Regions from separate parts of the Micromonospora sp. NPDC051543 genome, predicted to be linked through region 2. Evidence: riboswitches for the same ligand, from Rfam matches in the RefSeq annotation. Region 2 holds a riboswitch; the other holds the start of a gene.
What was found. A riboswitch is a leader RNA that binds a small molecule or an ion and turns the genes downstream of it on or off. The one in region 2 is predicted to bind S-adenosylmethionine.
Positions count from the first base shown of each region.

Region 1 (10,571 bases), on a different contig from region 2:
GCCGGCCCCTGACCCTCGGCGTGCTGGCGCGCGGACTGCTCGATTATCCCCGGCTCGCCGGGGTCGGTCTGGAGGTCGCGCGGTCCGCGACCGGCCGCTGGCGGTACGCGCACGGTGACATCGCCCCGGGCATGCGGCGGCGGATCGTCACCGAACACCTGCTGCTGGGCGGTGTGGTGCTGGCCGCCGTCGCGCTGGCCCTGACCGGGTACGGCGTCTACCCCCTGCGGCTGTGGGTTCTACCGCTGCTGGTCGCGGTGCCGCTGCACTTCCTCGTCGAGCTGCCCGAGCACCTGCTCTGCGAGACCGACACCACCGATGTGCTGCGCAACACCCGTTCGATCCGGGGCAGCTGGCTGAGCACCTGGTTCACCAATGGCAACAACCTGCACATCGAGCACCACGCGGCCATGAGTGTGCCGATCAACCAGCTACCCGCCCGGCACGAGGAGACCCGCCGGTACGGCCAGCACGTGCAGCGCACCTACGGCGAGTTCTACCGGCTCCTCTTACAGTCCCTGCGAACCCGCCCGGACGCCTGACTGCGAGGGCGTGCCGGCTTGACGGATTGGTGACATGGGCTCTGCCGGGTACGGGGCATTCGGGCAGGTCGCCGGCGGGTACGGTGAAAGCCGTTCGGCGATCGTCGATGCGTCCGGTCCGGGTGGGGGTGTCCATGACCAGCGGGGCGAGCGCGGCCGAGCCGCGGGTGGTCACCGAGCGGCAGTTCCTCGACGAGCTGGCCTCGGTCACCCGCGAGCGTGTCGCCACCCAGTTCCTCTACCTGATGGCGCAGGAAGGTGCCGTCGTCGGCGTCCAGTGGGAACAGCCCGGCGTCGACCACCTCCGGCGCTACCGCGTCCGCGACGCCTGCCCGCACTGTGTCGTCCTCGCCGCCGTGGTGACCCTCGCCCCCGTGCTGCCATTGGACGGGCTGCGGGCCGGTCGCGCCCGGCCGCAGTACGAGACGGTCCTGCGTGCCGGCCGGTTGCCCCACCTGGCGTTCGCCCGTCCGGCGGGGCCACCCGGGGCGAGCTGGCTGGGCGACTGCCACGCGGTCGACGGTGACCCGCACTCCGACGCCGACTGCCCGAGGCACGCCGTGCCCGCGCCCACCGGTGACCCGTTGGCGCTGCGCCCCGGGTCGCTGCCCCGGGCCGTGCGGGAGCTGTATCCGAACGACGGCGCGGCCACCGCCGACCTGGCGCGGCGGCTACGGATCGCCCAGGATTGGCGCGCGGACGCGCAGGCCGTGGCGAGTGGCATCCGCGAAGCGGCGGCCACCTGGGCGTTCCTGCGTAACTCCTGCGTGCTGGGCGTGCCCGTGCCCGGCGCCAACGGCCTCGTGCTCACGCTGCCGCCGGGGCGCCCCCCGGACGACCGGCCGCTCGGCGAGCTGCACGAGGCGACCGTACGCGCCCTGCCCTCCGGCGGCGGCCCGGTGCCCTACCAGGAGCTGGCCTGCCTGCTGCCCGAGCCGGCGTCGACGACGCAGCGCATGCCGACGTACGCCGGTGCGGTGGATCTGACCGCCGCCGCGCCGGTGCGGACGCTGCGGCTGCCGACGCCGCGCCGGCCGCTGAGCACCACCGGTCGGGGTGTGCTGCTGCTCTACGAGGCCCGGCACGCCATGGGCCGGCACGTGGCGAGCGCGCAGGTGCGCGACAGCGCGTACTGGGATTCCGAGGCGGCGTTGAACGTCTTCGAGTTCACCCTGCTGGAACGGGTCGCCGGGCGGCACTACCAGGAGGCGGTGGCCGCCTACCTCCAGGCGTTGCGGCGCGAGGGTGACCTGCTCACGCGCCCGCACAAGGTGCTCGACCGGCGTCGCCGCAAGGCGCTGTCGCTCGCGTTCGGCGGGCTGGACGACGAGGAGCTGCACCTGTGGGCGTCGGTGGCCTACCGCAACGCCATCCTCGAACTGCTCGGCGACCTGAAGGCGTTCGCCACGCACCTACGCCTGCAGGCCGGCTGAGCGTGGGCGTCCACGTGGTGGAGCCGGCTGAGCGGCGTCCTCAGAGCACCTGGGCGAGGAAGCGACGCAGCCGGGGATGCTCGGCCCCTTCGAAGATCCGCTCCGGCGGCCCGGCCTCCAGCACCACACCCCGGTCCATGAAGGCCACGGTGTCGGCGACCTGCCGGGCGAAGCCCATCTCGTGGGTGACCACCACCATGGTCATCCCGGCGGCGGACAGGTCGGCCATCACCCCGAGGACCCCCTTGACCAGCTCCGGGTCGAGCGCCGAGGTGGCCTCGTCGAAGAGCATCACCTCGGGTCGCAGCGCCAGCGCCCGGGCGATCGCCACCCGCTGCTGCTGACCACCGGAGAGCTGCGAGGGCCGGGCTTCGGCCTTGCCGGCGAGCCCCACCAGCTCCAGCTGCGCGCGGGCGACCTGGACCGCCTCGTCCTGGCCGAGCTTGCGCAGTCGGCGCAGCGCCAGCGTGACGTTGCGCAGCACGCTCATGTGCGGGAAGAGGTTGAACTGCTGGAACACCATGCCGACCCGCTGGCGTAGCGCGTCCGGGTCGTCCCGCAGCACGCTGCGTCCGTCCAGCAGCACGTCGCCGCGGTCGGGTTCGATGAGGCGGTTGAGCGTACGCAGCAGGGTGGACTTGCCCGAACCGGACGGTCCGATCACGCAGGCCGTCGCGCCGCGGGGCACGGTCAGGTCGACGCCGCGCAGCACGCGGTTGGACCCGAAGGCGAGGTGGATGTCGCGCGCCTGCACGCTCACCGAGGTGGTGGTCATCGCCGGTCTCCCTGCGTCGTGGCGGGCAGCGCCGTGTCGTCGTCCTCGTCGTCCGGGGCGGTGGCCGGGCGACCGTCGCGCAGCCGCCGGTCGATCCAGTTGACGAGGTGTGTCAGCGGGACGGTCAACGCCAGGTAGAACAGGCCCGCCAGCAGCAGCGCGGATTCGTTCCCGGTGGTGGCCGCGTAGTCCTGCCCGATCCGGAACAACTCCCGCTGGCTGGCCACCAGGCCGAGGAAGTACACCAGGCTGGAGTCCTTGATCAGCGCGATGAGCTGGTTGACCCAGGCGGGCAGCACCCGCCGGATGCCCTGCGGGATGATCACCAGCCGCATCGCGTCGGTCCAGGAGAAGCCGAGCGCCCGGGCGCCCTCCAGTTGGGCGGCCTCCACCGACTGGATGCCGGAGCGGAAGATCTCCCCGATGTACGCGGCGGCGATCAGCGACAGCGCGAGGATGCCCAGCGGGTACGGGTCCGGCCCCCACACCCGCATCCCCAGCGGCGCCAACCCGACGCCGATCAGCAGGATCGTGGCCGCGGCCGGCAGCCCCCGGAACACGTCGGTGTAGACGCGCGCCGGCCAGCGTAGCCACCGACTGCGGGAGATGCCGGCCACGGCCAGCAGCAGACCGAACACCGTGCCGAGCAGGGCGGCGGAGACCGCCAGGATCAGCGTGTTGGGCAGCCCGACGGTCAGCATCTCGGGCAGCGCCTCGCGCATCGCGTCGACGTCGAAGAACGTCTCCCAGAGGGTGCTCAACGGATCCATCGTTCGCCTCTCCTACCGCCCTGCTCGCTCGTCACCGGGTCAGGACGCGGCCGACGCCGACGGCGCCGCGACCGTGCCGCTGCCCGGCTTGAAGTCCGCCGGGATCGGCCGGCCCGGGTAGTACTGGGCCTGCAACCGGCTCCAGGTGCCGTCGGCGATGACCTCGTCGAGGGCCTTGTTCAGCGCCTCGCGCAGCTTGTCGCTGCCCTTGGCGACGGCGTACGCGGTCGGTGCCGGGCTGAGCTGCTTGGCCGCCACGGTGATCTTGCCGTTGCTGTCGGCGGCGGACTTCTCGCCGATCTCGGCCGGTGCGATCCAGGCGTCGGCCGTGCCCGCCTTGAGCTGGTTGATCGCGCCGTTGTAGTCCGGCACGCGGACCGGGTCGAGCTGCTTGCCGGTGGCGTAGTCGTCCTGGACGGTGCCCTGCACCACCACGACACGCTCGCCGGTGAGCTGGTCGAACCCCTTGATCGGCGAGCCGGCCGGCACGTCCAGCCCGAAGTAGCCGAAGTCGTACCCGTTGCCGAAGTCGACGGTCTTCTTGCGCGCCTCGGTGATGGTGATCGAGGAGCTGCCGACGTCGAACTTGTGGTTGTTGACCTGGGAGAGCAGCGCGGAGAAGTCGGTGCCGACGAACTCCACCTTCAGGCCGAGCTTGCCGGCCACGGCGGTCAGCAGGTCGTTGTCGAAGCCGGTGAACTTGCCGTCCTTGAGGTACACGTTGGGCGGGGCGTCGGTAAGCGTGCCGGCCCGCAGCACACCCGGCTGCGCCAGACCGTACGGGTTCGGGCCGTCACCCCCCGAAGAGTCACCCCCGCCGCCGCAAGCACCCAGCAAACCAACGGTCAACAGAGAAACCCCAACAACAACAAATCGAGAAAAAGTACGCATAACTGACTCCAAAGGGATGCGTCGACCCCGTCGATCATGAAGTTGTTGCCACGACACGCCGGTCAGGCGGGCAACAACTTCATGATCGACGCAAAGGAGGGTCGAGAGGGTGGGGCGGGGTGGGGGCGGGGTGGGGGTGGGGCGGGGTGGGGGGTTAGCGCTTTAGGCGGCGGTACACGCCGCGCTGCGCATTCGCATCAGGTCCACGTGGAGGCGCCGGGTCAGGGCCGGCGTACGCCGGATGGCCGGTGCTGTGGGGCTGAGGATGTGCATACGGTCTCCCGGGTCTTGGTGCTGACCTGGGTGCCAGGCCACGCTTGCACCGACGTTCCGCCGGTGCCTGGTCTTCACCCGGGGCACCCCACCGCGGAGGAGGGTTGCCGGCCAGCGAGCCGGGGCTTCGCGCTGGCACTCATGACCTGCGCCGAGGCTAGCAGCAGGAACCGGTCGGTCGTCCAGCCGATATGACCACGCTCACCGGCCGCGACCCGCGCTCGGCGAGCCGGTCAACCGGCGTGCACGTGGGGTCGGCGCGTCTGGTCCGGCTCCTGACGGCGCAGGATCTCCCGCGTCACCGAGGCGATCTCGCCCTGCCCGAACGCCAGGTAACGCAGCACGTTGCGGGCCGGGCCGCCCTCGGTCCACTCGAAGTAGATGTGGGGGCGGCGCGTGCTGCGGTCGCGGATCTCCAGCAGCAGCGCGGCCAGCGCGTTGGGCACCGAGGAGCTGGCCAGGCTGAGCACCGGGAAACGGTCGTGCGCCACGCTGCCGCGTACCAGCAACCCCGTCTCGAAGTCCGACGGATCGGTGACCCGGACCTCGACGAAGATCACGTCGCTGTCGTCGGGGAAGTCGTTGTCCGCCATGGTCTGGGCCAGCTTGTCGCGGTACTCCGCGAGATCGCGGCGCTCCGGCTCGTGCGCGACCAGGCGGATGCGGCGTCCGGAGCGCTCGTCGATCATCGCGGTCGCCAGCTCGTCGAGCTCGACGTGGTCGACCCGCAGCTCGAACGCCCGCATCACCCGCGACAGCGCCGACACCAGGATCATCGCGCCGATGAAACAGGCGGCGATCTTCACGCCGTCCGGACGCTGCACCACGTTCGCCACGGTGGTGTAGACGAACACCACCGCGATGATCCCGAAAGCGACCGTGCGACCGCGCTGACGCCGCCGCCGCGCCGCGAGCGTCACGGCCGTCGCCGCCGAGGTGATCAACACCAGAACCCCGGTGGCGTACGCGCCGCCCTGCGCGTCGACGCTGGCGGAGAAAATGATCGTGATCAGGAATGCCACGCCGGTGAAGACCAGGACCAGCGGCCGGACCGCGCGGGCCCACGTCGGCGCCATGCCGTAGCGCGGCAGATACCGGGGTACGAGGTTGAGCAGCCCGGCCATCGCGGACGCCCCCGCGAACCAGAGGATCGCGATGGTGGAGAGGTCGTAGACGGTGCCGAACACACCGCCGAGATGCTGGTGGGCCAGGTAGGCCAGTGCCCGGCCGTTGGCGGCCCCGCCCGGCTTGAACGCCTCGGGCGGGATCAGCACCGTGGTGGTCACGCTGCTGGTGATCAGGAAGACGCTCATCGTCGCGGCGGCGGTGGTGAGCAGCCGCCGCGCGCCCCGGATGCGGCCCAGCGGCCGGTCCTCCGAGTCCTGCCGGTCTCCTCGGATGTGCGGCATCACCGCCACCCCGGTCTCGAAACCGGACAGGCCCAGCGCCAGCTTCGGGAACACGAGCAGGGACAGCGCGACCACCATCAGGGGATCCCCGTGTCCGGTGGTCAGGGCGTTCGTCCAGTCCCCGACCGCGCTCGGGTCGCTCACCACCCGCCACAGCGCGTCGGCGATCACCACCGCGTTCAGCGTCAGGTAGACCGCGACCAGGACGACGGCGATCCCGATGGCCTCGCCGAACCCCTTGAGGAACACCGCGCCGAGCAGCGCCACCAGCAGCAGCGTGACGGCGACCTCGTGACCCTTGAGGCCGCTGGGCAGGAACGGATTCTCGTCGAGGTGGGCGGTCGCGTCGGCCGCGGACAGGGTGATGGTGATGATGAAGTCGGTGGCCGCGAAGCCCAGCAGCACCAGCACGAACAGCTTGCCCGGCCAGTAGCTGAGCAGGCGTACGAGCATCGCGATCGAGCCCTCGCCGTGCGGGCTCTCCACCGCCACCCGCCGGTAGACGGGCAGCGCGCCCAGCAGCGTCACCAGCACCAGCACCAGGGTCGCCACCGGGGAGAGCGCCCCGGCGGCCAGCGCCGCGATCCCCGGCTGGTAGCCAAGCGTCGAGAAGTAGTCGACGCCGGTCAGGCACATCACCTTCCACCACGGGTGGTGCCGCTGCTCGGGTGGGCGGCCGCCCGGGCCCTGCGGCACGGGCTGCTGCGACTCGTCGGCGAGCAGCCACCGCCGTACCCGGTCGGTCCGCCGGCCGGCACGCCTGTTCACCTCCACCGGCGTCACCCCCGTCCCGCCCATGGTCACCGCGAGTATCCGCCGTGTGGTCGACGTCCGTCCGGCGGTGTGCGGAAACCGTCCGTCGGAGCACCGGCCCCGGGCCCCGGGTTTCGGGTCGGAAGCACCGGGGAAGCAGCGCCCCCGTCCCGAACCCCGGGCCGGGCAGCGCCGGGAGGGGAGCGGGCTCGTGGTTGGTGGCCGCCGCTTCCGCCGGGGCGACGGCTTCGGCCGCCAGCTCGACGAGCACGAGGCCCGGGTCGGTGCCGTCCCGCCCGCGCAGCCGGGGAGCCCGTCCGCCGGCCGACTGGTGGACAGCGCCGTCTACATCCGGGGACACCGGTTCGCCTCACCGGCCGGTCTCGCCGAGACGTACGCCTGCCTGCAGACGCAGGACCACGCGATGGCCTGGATCGGGTTGTACCGGCCCGACATCGACCAGATCTCCTCGCTGGCGCGCGAGTTCCGTCTGCACGACCTGGCGGTCGAGGACGCGATCAACGCCCACCAGCGGCCCAAGCTGGAACGGTACGGGCACACCCTGTTCGTGGTGCTGCGCGCCGCCCGCTACGACGACCTGCGGGAGGAGGTGGAGTTCTCCGAGCTGCACCTGTTCATCGGGCCCGGTTTCGTGGTCACGGTCCGGCACGGAGAGGCGCCCGACCTGGCCGCGGTACGACGTCGCATGGAGGCCGACGCGCCGATGCTCGCCCGGGGTCCCGAGGCGGTGCTGTACGCGATCCTGGACCAGGTCGTCGACGGGTACGCGCCGGTGGTCGCCGGGCTGGAGAACGACATCGACGAGATCGAGACCCAGGTGTTCGGCGGTGACCCGAATGCCAGCCGGCGCATCTACGGGCTCAGCCGGGAGGTCATCGAGTTCCAGCGGGCCGCCCGCCCACTGCTGGGCATGCTCGACTCCCTGGCGGCCGGCGCCGGCAGCTACGGCACCGACGAGGAGCTGCGCCGCTACCTGCGTGACGTCATCGACCACCTCACCCAGGTGGTGGAGCGGGTGGACGGGTTCCGGCACCTGCTGCAGAACATCCTGACCGTCAACGCCACCCTGGTCTCGCAGCAGCAGAACGAGGAGATGCGCAGCCTCACGGCGGCCAGCTACGCGCAGAACGAGGAGCTGAAGAAGGTCTCCTCGTGGGCCGCGATCCTGTTCGCCCCCACCCTGATCGGCACGGTGTACGGGATGAACTTCGTGCACATGCCCGAGTTGAGCTGGCGCTTCGGCTACCTGTTCGCGCTCCTGCTCATGGTGCTGGTCTGCGGCACCCTCTACCTGGTCTTCAAGCGCCGCGGCTGGTTGTGAACGACGCTCACTCGATGCCGCGCAGGATGTGCCGCTCGTCCTCAAGGTCGTCGTCGCCGGCGCCGATGCGACCGAGCAGCACGGCGGCGGCCCAGATGGTCAGTGGGGTGGCGGCACCGGTCATGCCACCGCCGGTGCGGTCGTGCTTGGTCTGGCTCCGCTCGCTCCGCGGTGGCCTGCGCTGAGCCTGCATGGGCCCTGCCTCTCCTCGTCGAAGCCGTCGCGGGCGACACGGTGTGCCCCGCGCGCCCGGCCGGGCGGCCCGCGCACGCGGGTCGCCACCGGTACGGCATCCACGTCGAACCATCCCACGATGGGCCGGATCCGCACCCCCTGTTTTCGGTTTCCCGACTCACGCCCGCCAAACCGGACAACTCGCCCGGCGGTCGGACCCGCTCAGCGCAGCGGGTGGGCGATACCACGGGCGTGGTCGGTGAGCGCCGCGCCGACCACTGTCGCCGTCAGCGGCAGCACCTCCAGACAGCGGCGCACCGCGGCGGCCATCAGCGTGTTCGGCACCCGCATGGACAGCGTGCAGTGCGGCACCCAGCGCCCCGGCTGGTAGTGCTCGACCAGTTCGATACCGGCGGCGGCGAGCCGGCCGTGCACCAGCCGGTGATGCGCCAGCAGCTCCCCCGTCGGCGTCGGACCGAGCCACAGCACCCGACCGACGAACTGCCCGGCGTGCTGGAAGTCGAGGCGCAGCGGGGCCGCCACGACCGTTTCGCCCAGCGCCTCGGCGACCTGCTCCGGGTCGAAGCGGGGCGCCACCGCGAGGGACACGTGCGGGCGGTGGCGTTGCTGGAGCAGCGAGCGCATGCTCTGCACGCCCTCGGCCTCCAGGGCGTCCCACAGCACCCGGATCCGCCGCGTGGCGTCCGGGTCCAGATACAGCTCCAGCGCGGCGACCACGTGATCACGGTAGCGGCCGAGGTTCGGCCGTCGGTGGCCGGCGGTACGGTGATCCAAGACCCACCAGGAGGCGTACCCGTGGACGTGAGTGACCTGCTGACCGAGACGTACGACCGGCTGCCCGACCTCGTCCGCGCGGCGGTCGACGGCCTCTCACCGGAGCAGCTGCGCTGGGCGCCCGCCGAGGGGGCCAACTCGATCGGCTGGCTCGTCTGGCACCTGACCCGCGTCCAGGACCACCACGTCGCCGACCTGCTCGACGCCGAGCAGATCTGGACCGGTGGCGACTGGGCCGGGCGGTTCGGCCTCGTCGCCGACCCGCACGACACCGGCTACGGTCACACGCCCGCCCAGGTCGCAGGGGTACGGCCGGAGAGCGCGCAGGCGCTCATCGACTACTACGGCGCCGTCTCGGCGCGTACCCGATCGTTTCTCGCCGGCTTGCGCCCGGCGGACCTGGACCGCATCGTCGACGAGTCGTGGGACCCGCCGGTCAGCCTCGGCGTGCGGCTGGTCAGCATCGCCGACGACGACGCGCAGCATGCCGGCCAGGCCGCCTACGTCCGTGGCCTGCTCGAGCGCGGCTGACCCACGGCGTCCGCCGGCCTCACGGCACGATCACGGCCCGGCCCCGAGTCCTCTCGCGATCTTGCAGTTTCTGCTGTCGATTCGCGTTCTCTCGACTGATATGTCGCCACCGAAACTGCAAGATCGCGGGGCGCAGCGCTTGCGGGGGCGCGGCGGGGTCGCGGTTCACCCGGTTCGGGTGAACTTCGCTCACCCTGGCGGGAGGGACTCTGCGGGGATGCGGGAGGGGATGTGATGGGCACGACGGCGACGAGCTACCTGGAGCACCTGGACGCGGGCCGGCCTTTCGACCTGCCCGAGGCGATGACCGGGACGCTCCGGCTGGACCTGCGCGACGACGGGTACACCGAGCACTGGTACCTGACCGTGGCGGACCAGCACATCCGGGTCAGCCGCTCGGCCGACGACGCGGACCTGGTCGTCCGCGCGCCCCGTGCGGTCTTCGACGAGTTGGTCAACGGTGCCCTGCCTCCGGGCACGGCGCTGCTGCGCAACGAGCTGACCCTGCGGGGCGACATGCGGCTGCTGTTGGTGCTGCGGCGTGTCCTGCCGGGGCCGAGGGGCGCCCGGCACCCGCGCGAGCTGGGGCGGGCCGCGTTGGCCCGGCGGAGCGCGCCGGCCGGGCGGGCGGCGACCGGCGGGCCGGACGGCCGGCCATGAGACAGGAGCTCGTGCACGTCCTCGCCGGCAACGTGTTCGCCATCAGCGACGCCCAGGGTGACGTCGAGGTGGATCCGCAGGCGCCCGTCGGGCTCTTCGCGTTCGACACGCGCTTCCTCTCACACTGGGTGCTGACCGTCGACGGGGAGCGGATCAACGCCCTCTCCCGGGACGAGATGACGTACTTCGAGACCCGGTTCTTCCTGGTGCCCGGCGCCGCGAG
Region 1 is NZ_JBITDT010000008.1:166,451-177,021, reverse strand. Features, by position in the region: gene ACIA3K_RS16770 (fatty acid desaturase family protein) at 1-542, shown strand, start outside; gene ACIA3K_RS16765 (hypothetical protein) at 677-1,975, shown strand; gene ACIA3K_RS16760 (amino acid ABC transporter ATP-binding protein) at 2,016-2,750, opposite strand; gene ACIA3K_RS16755 (amino acid ABC transporter permease) at 2,747-3,520, opposite strand; gene ACIA3K_RS16750 (ABC transporter substrate-binding protein) at 3,560-4,369, opposite strand; SAM riboswitch class IV at 4,720-4,831, opposite strand; gene ACIA3K_RS16745 (amino acid transporter) at 4,918-6,891, opposite strand; gene corA (magnesium/cobalt transporter CorA) at 7,058-8,188, shown strand; gene ACIA3K_RS16735 (hypothetical protein) at 8,196-8,381, opposite strand; gene ACIA3K_RS16730 (2'-5' RNA ligase family protein) at 8,585-9,100, opposite strand; gene ACIA3K_RS16725 (DUF664 domain-containing protein) at 9,179-9,688, shown strand; gene ACIA3K_RS16720 (SCP2 sterol-binding domain-containing protein) at 9,923-10,348, shown strand; gene ACIA3K_RS16715 (glycogen debranching N-terminal domain-containing protein) at 10,345-10,571, shown strand, end outside.
Region 1: another riboswitch for S-adenosylmethionine. It lies ahead of ACIA3K_RS16750 (ABC transporter substrate-binding protein); the one in region 2 lies ahead of thrC (threonine synthase).

Region 2 (10,571 bases):
GCGGTCAAATGGGACATTGATTCATTCGTCCGCGTCGGGCATCGACGCCCCCTACCGTTTCGGTAGAGGAGGCAGCCATGACCACGGAGGACGACCAGACCGAGGACGGCCCGCCGATCACCTGGAAACCGGCCGACGAACTGCCCGGCCAACTGCCGTTCGACCGGTTGGACTACGGCGACGCCGAACAGCTGGCCGAGATGAGCACCGACGGTCGACCGGCGACCGAGGAACCGCAGGAGATGGTGGACGCGCCGATCCGGTCGCTGCCGCCGTACGACCGGGCGCAGAAGCGCCGCAACCAGCGTCCACTGCCCACCTGACGACGAACGGGGCGGACCGCGTCAGCGGCCCGCCCCGTTCGGTGTGTCGGAACTGGACTCAGAAGTCCATGTCCCCGCCACCCGGGCCAGCCGGGGCAGCCGGGGTCTTCTCCGGCTTGTCCGCGACGACGGCCTCGGTGGTGAGGAACAGCGCGGCGATCGACGACGCGTTCTGCAGCGCCGAACGGGTCACCTTGGCCGGGTCGATGATGCCCGCGGCCAGCAGGTCGACGTACTCGCCGTTGGCGGCGTTGAGGCCGTGACCCGCTTCGAGGTTACGGACCTTCTCCACCACGACGCCGCCCTCGAGGCCGGCGTTGACGGCGATCTGCCGCAGCGGGGCGTCCAGCGCGACCTTGACGATGTTGGCACCGGTCGCCTCGTCGCCGACCAGGTCCAGCTTGTCGAAGGCGGTCTTGCCGGCCTGCACCAGCGCGACGCCACCACCGGGGACGATGCCCTCCTCGACGGCCGCCTTCGCGTTGCGAACGGCGTCCTCGATGCGGTGCTTGCGCTCCTTCAGCTCGACCTCGGTGGCCGCGCCGACCTTGATGACCGCAACGCCACCGGCCAGCTTGGCCAGCCGCTCCTGCAGCTTCTCGCGGTCGTAGTCGGAGTCGCTCTTGTCGATCTCGGCCCGGATCTGGTTGACCCGGCCCTGGATCTGCTCGGCGTCACCGGCACCGTCGACGATGGTGGTCTCGTCCTTGGTGACGACGACCTTGCGGGCGCGGCCCAGCATGTCGACGCTGACGGCGTCGAGCTTGAGGCCGACCTCCTCGCTGATGACCTGGCCACCGGTGAGGATGGCGATGTCGCCCAGCATGGCCTTGCGGCGGTCACCGAAGCCCGGCGCCTTGACGGCGACCGACTTGAAGGTGCCCCGGACCTTGTTGACGACGAGGGTGGCCAGGGCCTCGCCCTCGATGTCCTCGGCGATGATCAGCAGCGGCTTGCCGCCCTGCATGACCTTCTCCAGGATCGGGAGCAGGTCCTTCACCGACGAGATCTTGCTGTTGACGATCAGGATGTACGGGTCGTCGAAGACGGCCTCCATACGCTCCGGGTCGGTCATGAAGTAGGCCGAGATGTAGCCCTTGTCGAAGCGCATACCCTCGGTGAGCTCCAGCTCCAGCCCGAAGGTGTTGCTCTCCTCGACGGTGATGACGCCTTCCTTGCCGACCTTGTCCATCGCCTCGGCGATGATCTCGCCGACGGTGCTGTCGCCAGCGGAGATGGAGGCGGTGGAGGCGATCTGCTCCTTGGTCTCGACGTCCTTGGCGAGCTTGGACAGCTCCTCCGAGACGCTCGCGACAGCAGCCTCGATGCCCCGCTTCAGGGCCATCGGGTTGGCGCCGGCGGCCACGTTGCGCAGGCCCTCGCGAACCAGGGCCTGGGCCAGGACGGTCGCCGTCGTCGTGCCGTCACCGGCAACGTCGTCGGTCTTCTTGGCGACCTCCTTGACCAGCTCAGCGCCGATCTTCTCGTACGGGTCCTCGAGCTCGATCTCCTTGGCGATGCTCACACCATCGTTGGTGATGGTGGGGGCACCCCACTTCTTCTCGAGCACGACGTTGCGGCCCTTGGGGCCGAGGGTCACCTTTACGGCGTCGGCGAGCTGGTTCATGCCCCGCTCGAGGCCGCGGCGCGCCTCTTCGTCGAACGCGATCATCTTGGCCATACGGCGTTGTCCTCCTGGACACTCACGGGCCACCCGAGATGTGTGCCCCGGATGGGCCGCCTGGTGTACGCACCTTGGGACGTCGCCACCTGGCGACGACGACGTCCTTCGGCCGGGCCGGATAGCCCGCGACGACCGGCCATGTGCTGCCCCGGTGTCTCCACACCGGTGCAACCAGGCCCCACCGTCCCGACCATTGGCACTCACGGTATGCGAGTGCCAATGACTTGTTTAGCACTCTCACCTGCCGAGTGCAAGCACGATGAGCCCGGTCAGTCGAGTTCCGCAGCCAGTGTGGCCCCGTTCACGGGCCCCTCATGAGCGCGTTGCTCGGCGTACGTGATCAGCAGACCGATCAACTGGGCGAGGTGGGCCGGCAGGGCCAGCACGGCCGTGACGGCGATGACCGCCACCACCCCGACCGCGGGGCCCGGGGCAGCGAACGGATCCTCGCCGAACGCGACGGTGCCGGCCGACTCCAGGACGCCGGGCACCACGGTTCCGATGATCACCGCCGCGCCCACCAGGGCCACCCGGCCGAGCAGCATTCCGAGCCGGTCGTGGAACATCCGGAACGACCGGCCGATCGGGTTGTCCCGCTCGAACAGGTAGACCGGACCGGCCATGCTCAACGCGAACGCCAGGTAGATGCCCGGCAGCACGCAGAAGCAGACTCCGATGCCGATGAGCAGGCTGACCAGCAGCGTCCAGCCCCACACGCCGACGGCCCGGCGCAGCCCGTACCGCAGCGCCGCGTCGAGCCGGGCGGGCCGGCCGGCCGCCTGCTGGGTGATCACCCAACTGCCCGCGGCCCAGCCCAGCGCCTGCACCAGGCCGATCAGCAGACTGCCGCCGACCAGCACGACGACGAGGGTCAACAGGCTGGTGGCGAAGTTGTCCGGAAGCCCGGCCGACGGGTCCGTCTCGGCCTGCGCCTCCCAGGCGGGCGACGGGTCCAGACCGAACGAGATGACCGAGAGCACCGCCGCCGGCAGGACCTGGGTGAGCAGCATGATCGGCACCAACTGCCGCCAGCCCCGACGCAGCGCGCCCCAGAACCGGTCGAACCAGCCGCCGATACCGGCGCCGGGCGGAGTGACCAGGGCGTCGTTCGGGTCGAGGCCGTAACCCGGCGGGTACCAGCCGACCGGCGCCCCCGGATACCACGGTTGCCCGCCGTAGGGACCGGCCCCGGGCGGGTAGCCGCCGACGGGAGGAGCGGTCCAGCCCTGCGTCGGCGGGCCGGCCGGGACCCAGGCGCCGCGCGCGGGATCCCAGACCGGCGGCGGCTCAGCAGGCGGCATCCCAGCGGTGGGCGGCCCGACCGGCGGAATACCAGCGGTCGGCGGCCCGACCGGCGGCATCCCAGCGCCAGACACGGGCGGCGTACCCGGAACGGGTGACGCGCCGGAGCCTTCGACGGACGGGCCCGGCTCACCCGGCCCGGAGGGCGTGGCGGGTGGCGGCGACTGGTCGGTCATGAACCCTCCTCAGCATCGGCTGGAACGGTTCACGATCTTCCCGGGCCGGCGTCCGCGCCGCAGCCCCGACTCGCCAGCCGATCGAGCGGACAACCGGCGAGCAGATCGGGATCGGTCAGCCGATGACGCGGACGTGCTCCGCCTGCGGGCCCTTCTGGCCCTGGGCGATCTCGAACTCGACCCGCTGACCGTCGTCGAGCGCCTTGTAACCGTCCATCTCGATCGCGGAGAAGTGGACGAACACGTCCTGACCGCCGTCGACGGCGATGAAGCCGTAACCCTTCTCGGCGTTGAACCACTTCACGGAACCCTGTGCCACGGTGCACTTCCCTCACTCTGCGCGGCGTTGCCTGCCCGAACGTCCGGCACGGCCGGACACCCGCGAACCACCACCTCAGCGATCGACGACGACCGCTGAAAGAGGTGATCGAAATCGCACGCTACACGAGGAGTGACGGGAGCGCACGACCTCAAATCGGGCATAGTTCGTAGCGATCGGAGGGCCCGTCGGATTCATGACGATGGTTGTGTTTGGACCGGATGGAGGGGATCTGGCGGCACGGGTCGCCGGCGCGAGTCCGCCCCTGTGGTAGGCATGCGGGCATGAGCACCGACACGGGCGCCACGCCCCTGCGGCAGGCACGGATCCACCGGGTACGACCGCAGGACGCCGCCCGGATGCGGGCGCTGCGCCTGGAGATGCTCGCCGACGCGCCGTTGGCCTTCCTGGAGACCCTGGCCGATGCCGCGGCCCGACCGCACAACGAGTTCGCCGCCCGGGTGGCGTTCACGTCGACCGGTCCGCACACCGCGCAGTTCGTCGCGGATCCGGGCGGCCGGCTAGTCGGGCACGCCGGAGGAACGGCCGCCCCGAACGAGCCAGGCCTCACCGTGATCTACGCCGTGTACGTCACGCCGGCCTGGCGGGGCAGCGGGCTGCTCGGCGAACTGATCGACGGGGTGGCCGCCTGGTCGCGGGACTGCGGCCGGCCGGAGCTGATGTTGGAGGTGGTGGTCGGCAACGACCGCGCCTACCGGGCCTACCAGCGCCTCGGCTTCAAGGACACCGGCGTACGGGTCCCCCACCCCACCATCCCCGCCCTGAAAGAACTCCAGATGCGCCGCCCCGCATAAAACCCGCCTCCGACCCCGGTGATCAAGAGGTTTGCGTCAAGAACAGCGTGATTTCTGACGCGAACCTCTTGATCACCGCGAGAGGTCAGGCCGGGCGCCGAGACTGCACGATCCGGAACCGGTTGGCCACGTAGGCCCCGTCGGTCAGGGCCGAGTTCGCCGCCGCGTTGGCGCCGCTGCCGTGGAAGTCGGAGAAGGCCGCCGACTGGTTCACGAAGACGCCGCCGGTGAGGTTGCCGGACAGGTGCACGCCGACCTCGACCGCGACCGCCTCGGCGGCGTCCAGCACCGCCTCGTCGGTGGAGTAGACCCCGGCGGTCAGCGCGCCCTTCTCACCGATGGTCCGGCGCATCAGCTCCAGACTGTGCGCGGTGGAGTCGGTCGCGATGGCGAAGGAGATCGGCCCGAACCACTCCCGGCCGTACGTCTGCGCGTCGTCCGCGGTCAGCTTCACGATCGTCGGGGTACGCACCACCGCGTCGGCGTACGACGGGTGCGCCACCGTCCGCGACTCCAGCACCGGCTCGCCGACCTTGGTGACCTCGGCCAGCCGCTCCAGCACCCCGTCGTTGACGATGGCGCCGGTCAGCTCGACACCACGGGCCGGGTCGGCGGTCAGCTTGCCGATCGCCGCCGCGATCCCGCCGGCCACCTCGTCGAAGCTCTTGTGCCCCTGGTCGGTCTCGATGCCGCCGGCCGGGATGAGGATGTTCTGCGAGGTGGTGCACATCTGCCCGCTGTAGAGGGTCAGCGTGAACCCGAGGTTGCGGCACATGCCGGCGAAGTCGTCGGTGGAGTCGATGACGACCGTGTTCAGGCCGGCCTTCTCGGTGTAGACCGACGCCTGCCGGGCGTGTGTCTCCAGCCAGTCGCCGTACTCGGTGGAACCGGTGAAGTCGACGATCTTGACGGCCCGGTGCAGGGCCAGGTCGCTGGCGAGCTTCTCACCGGGGGCCTCGGCCGCCAGCAGGACCAGGTTCGGGTCGAAGCCGGCCTCGGCGAGCACCTCCCGGGCGTACTTCACGGTGATCGCCAGCGGCAGCACCGCGCGCGGGTGCGGCTTCACGATCACCGGGTTGCCGGTGACCAGCGACGCGAACAGTCCGGGGTACGAGTTCCAGGTCGGGAAGGTGTTGCACCCGATCACCAGCGCCACGCCACGCGGGACCACGTGGAACGTCTTGATCATCCGCAGCGGGTCGCCCTTGCCGGCGGCCTTCTCCCAGCCGGCCGTGCCCGGGTGCCGGGTCATCTCGGCGTACGCGTACGCCAGCGCCTCCAGCGCCCGGTCCAGCGCGTGCGCGCCACCGGCCTGAAAGGCCATCACGAACGCCTGCCCGCTGGTGAACTGCACCGCGTTGGCCAGCTCGAAGATGTGCTTGTGCAGCCGGTCGAGGATCTCCAGGCAGACGCCGATGCGGGCCTGCGGGCCGGCGTCGCGCCAGGCCGGCAGCGCGGCGGACGCGGCGGCGACCAGCTCGTCGGTGCCGGCGTGCGGGTACCGCACCGCCAGGTCGACGCCGAACGGGCTCGTCTCGGTGGCGATCCGCTCGCCGGCGCCGGGCTGGTCGAGGGGAAAGTCAGCACCGAGGTACGCCTCGAAGGAGGCCTTGCCGTCGGCGGCGGCGGTCTCGCCGTACACGCGGGGGCTGGGGGACTCGGGATAGGCGGACCAGTAGCCCCGCTCCGTGATCGCGGTCAGCGCACGGTTGAGGGTGTCGGCGTGCCTGTCGTACAGGGGATGCGGGGTCTCCGTCATGCGGCCATCATGCATGACGGAGCTCCGCGAACAGTAGCGGCGGATACCCGTCAGAGGGTGAGCTGCCAGTTGTCCCAGGCATCCACCGGGCGGAATCCGAGCTGCTCGTTGATCGCCACCATGTAGCTGTTGCTCGCCGCGTTCCAGGTGTCGATGACGCGTACGGCGGGCTCGTGGGTCAGCAGGTGGTGCAGGTTCTCGGCCTTGGCGATGAGGCCCAGCCGGTGACCACGGTGGGCCGGGTCGACGAGGGTGATCTGCTGGTACGCGTGCCAGTCGGCGGAGGCGCCCACGTCGAGCAGGGTCCAGGCGACCAGCCGGCCGGACGCCTCGTGTCGCATGGCGAGGTGGTAGCGCCGCCGGCCCCGGGCGTCCAGGGCGCGTTCGTTGCCCCGGATGCGCTCGGCGTCGACCTGCTCCGGCTCCCACTGCACGTCGCCCATGGGCGCGTCCATCAGCAGCCGGCCGTCCAGGTAGGCGATGTCCGCCACGTACTCCGGCGGGGTGTTGCCCTGCCAGGTGACGGACCGGTAGCCCTCGGCGCGGGGCTTGGCCTCGGCCAGCGCCGCCCGCAGGGCGACCCGGTCGATGTCGGCGATGTCCAGCCGGCGGCGCACTTCGACCAGCGCGGAGTGCGCCCCCATCGCGGTGGCGAACGCCGCGCCCGCCACCGGTCGGGCCGGACCGCCGGGCAGCGCGGCGACAGCCATGGCGACGACCCGCTTGCGGCCGTGCTGGCGCAGCAGGCGTACCCCGTACTCGTGCAGGGCCCGACCGACGCCCCGGCGACGCAGGTCCGGACGGACCGTCAGCTCGGTGGTGGCGTTGTCGGGGTTGTCGAGCTGCGGCAGGTCGAGCTGAAGGTAACCGGCGGGCACCCCGTCCAGCCGGGCCAGCGCCCAGAGGGAACGGGTGCCGGGCATCGGGGTGTGGAATTGGGCGTCGAAGCGTTGCCGGCAGGACGGCGGGAAGTCGGGCAGATCGGCCTCGGTGGCCGCCGCTCCGATCCGGTACGCCTCGTCGACCGCGGTCCGGTCGGTGCCGTCGAACGGCGCGATCGTGATGCTCATGTGGGCGAGCCTGGCAGGAGCAAAAGCGACAGGGCCAGCGAATTTTCGCTGGCCCTGTCGAACGTGGTCGGGAGGGGCACTCGCACAACGCCTCCGGCGTTGGGTCGCAAGAACTTCAAAAGTCTTCGGCGAAATGCCCTCCCGCACGGAGCATCTTGCGCCGTCCGGTTCCTGCCGTCAAGTCCTGAGCGGCGGGTTTTCCACACTCACAGCGAAAATCCAGTCACCCGGTGGATTCAGCCGAGCAGACCGGCGTCGCGGGCGGCACGCAGGGACGGCTTGATCTGGTGGGTCGGGCCGACCTGGGCGGCCACCGCGTCGATCGTCTTCAGACCTTCGCCGGTGTTGAAGACGACCGTCTCCGCCGTGGGGTCGAGCCGGCCGGACTCGACCAGCTTGCGGAGCACCGCCGCGGTGACGCCGCCCGCCGTCTCGGCGAACACCCCGGTGGTACGGGCCAGGTCGCGGATGCCGGCGCGGATCTCGTCGTCGTCGGCGTACTCCATCCACCCGCCGGTGCGGCGCACCGCCTCCAGGGCGTAGAGGCCGGCGGCCGGGTCGCCGATGTTGAGCGACTTGGCGATGCCGGTGGGCTTGACCGGGATGATCGTGTCGGTGTCGGCGTGCAGGGCCGTCGCGATCGGGTTGCAGCCGGCCGACTGCGCCCCGAAGACCTTCCAGCCGCCCGCCGGGGCCTCGACCAGGCCGATCTCGACCAGCTCGGAGAAGGCCTTGTCGATCTTGGTGAGCAGTTCGCCGCTGGCCATCGGGATGACCACCTGGGCGGGGATGCGCCAGCCGAGCTGCTCGGCCACCTCGTACCCGAGGGTCTTGGAGCCTTCCGCGTAGTACGGCCGGACGTTCACGTTGACGAACGCCGTGTCCTCGAACTCGTCGGTCTCCACCAGCTCGCCGCAGAGCCGGTTGACGTCGTCGTACGAGCCGTCGATGGCGACCAGTTCGCCGCCGTACACGGCGGTGGTGATGACCTTGCCCTGCTCCAGGTCGCTGGGGATGAAGACGATCGAGGGCACACCGGCGCGGGCGGCGTGCGCGGCCACCGAGTTGGCGAGGTTGCCGGTGGAGGCGCAGGCGAACCGGCTGAACCCGAGCGCCTTCGCGGCGGTCAGCGCCACCGAGACCACTCGGTCCTTGAACGAGTGGGTCGGGTTGGCGCTGTCGTCCTTGACCCAGAGCGGAGCGGTGATGCCCAGCTCGGCGGCGAGCTGCGGCGCCGCCACCAGCGGGGTCAGACCCGGGTCGAGGGTGACCCGGCTGGCCGGGTCCTGCCCGGCGGGCAGCAGCGCGGCGTACCGCCAGATGTTGTTCGGGCCGGCCTCGATCTGCTCGCGGGTGACCGTGGCGAGGGCCGCGGTGTCGTAGTCGACTTCCAGCGGGCCGAAACACTCGTAACAGGCGTGCTGGGCGGCGAGCGGGTAGCGGGCCGAACAGGCGCGGCAGACGAGGGCGCGGGCGGGGCTGGCGGAGGTGTCGATCCCGGAGGCGGCGAGCGTCGACGTCATGTCGAGAGTCCTCTCATCTTTCCCCGCATCGCACGGTGCGGCGGGGACGGAATTGGCACCTGCCCCGCGGGTCGCTCAGCGGTGAGCGCGCGGGGTGGTTGCCGGGGCGTCGTCGGGCCGTATCCCTCAGCCCCTCTGGATGAGGTATGCAGTTGTGCCGTCGAGTCTAGGCAACGTTGCCCGGCGCCTCCACCGGGCATCCCAGCCAGTGGGTCAGCGGGCGGCCACCGCCACCTGGTCGACCACTGCCACGGGATCGGTGACAGCCGTCGCCCGGGGCGGCGACGAGGGCCGGGGCCGGGTGCGCGCCGCGAGGTTCGCGGCGACCAGGGCGGCGATGGTGATCGCCGCGCCGGCCAGTTCGACCCCCTCCGGTCGGTAGCCACGGGCGATCTGCACGACGAACGTGGTCACCGGGACGAGGTTCATGAACAGGGCGGCGTTGGCCGCGCCCAGCCGCTGCACACCGGTGTTCCAGGCCAGCACCGCGACGACGGCGGCGACGAGCACGGCGTACGCCAGTTGTGGGGTGACCGCCACCAGGTCGGCGGCGGCCGGCGCGTGCTGCCACCCGACGGCGTCGGCGCCGATGCTGGCGACCAGCATGGCGGCCGTGCCGGCGAGCGCGGTCAGCGTGGTGAAGCGCAGCGGTGACCAGGCGCCGAACCGGGTCGCGCCGTGGGTGTAGATGGCCCAGCCGAGCACCGCGCCGATCATCATGAGGCCGCCGAGACCGAACTGGCCGAGCCCGGCCAGGCTCCCGCGCGTGATCACCAGGCCGACGCCGAGGAGCGCCACCAGGGAGAGGACCAGCAGGAGAGGCTTCGGCCGTACGCCGTCCCGGGCCCACCGGACCAGTTGGGTGATGATCGGGGTGGTCGCGACGAACAGGGAGATCTGCTGCGGGGCGGCGTGTTCGAGCGCCAGGTTGGTGAGCAGGTTGAAGCCGGCGAAGCCGACGACACCCAGCACCACCACCTCGACTCCCCGACCGCCGAGGCGCAGCGCGGCAGACCCCTCGCGGAGCAGCAGGATGCCGACCAGGATGACGGCGGCGAACAGATAGCGGGCGGTGGTCAGGTTGAGCGGGTCGACCCTCGCCAGCGCGGTGGCCAGGATCGGGAACATCGCACCCCAGGCGAGCGCGGCGAGCAACGGGTAGGCGGCGGCGCGGGATCGCATCGTCAGCTCCAATGTTCGAGTATCTTCGAACCAACGACACCGACCTTAGGGTGTTGTTCGATCGTTGTCGAACAAGGGTTAGACTGGTCACATGGAGCCGCACGAACCCGACCTGACCGCCGTACCGGTCACCGCCGTACTGGCCGCGCTCGCCGATGACGTGCGGTTACAGATCATCCGGGCGCTTGCCGAGGGCGGCGAGGCGGCCTGCGGCAGCTTCGACTTCGGCGTCTCGAAGGCGACCCGCAGCCACCACCTCAAGGTGCTGCGCGAGGCCGGGCTGACCCGCACCCGGGCCGCCGGCACGAGCCGCCTGGTCCGACTGCGCCGCGATGAGGTGGACAAGCTCTACCCCGGCCTCCTGGACGCGGTCCTCACCCCCCGCCCTGCGGCCTGAACCGTCCACGCACGCGTCGCC
Region 2 is NZ_JBITDT010000004.1:195,948-206,518, forward strand. Features, by position in the region: gene ACIA3K_RS08785 (GNAT family N-acetyltransferase) at 1-1, shown strand, start outside; gene ACIA3K_RS08790 (hypothetical protein) at 78-323, shown strand; gene groL (chaperonin GroEL) at 382-2,004, opposite strand; gene ACIA3K_RS08800 (hypothetical protein) at 2,277-3,485, opposite strand; gene ACIA3K_RS08805 (cold-shock protein) at 3,601-3,804, opposite strand; gene ACIA3K_RS08810 (GNAT family N-acetyltransferase) at 4,089-4,619, shown strand; gene paaN (phenylacetic acid degradation protein PaaN) at 4,705-6,378, opposite strand; gene ACIA3K_RS08820 (GNAT family N-acetyltransferase) at 6,429-7,448, opposite strand; gene thrC (threonine synthase) at 7,685-8,971, opposite strand; SAM riboswitch class I at 8,982-9,117, opposite strand; gene ACIA3K_RS08830 (DMT family transporter) at 9,185-10,153, opposite strand; gene ACIA3K_RS08835 (ArsR/SmtB family transcription factor) at 10,245-10,550, shown strand.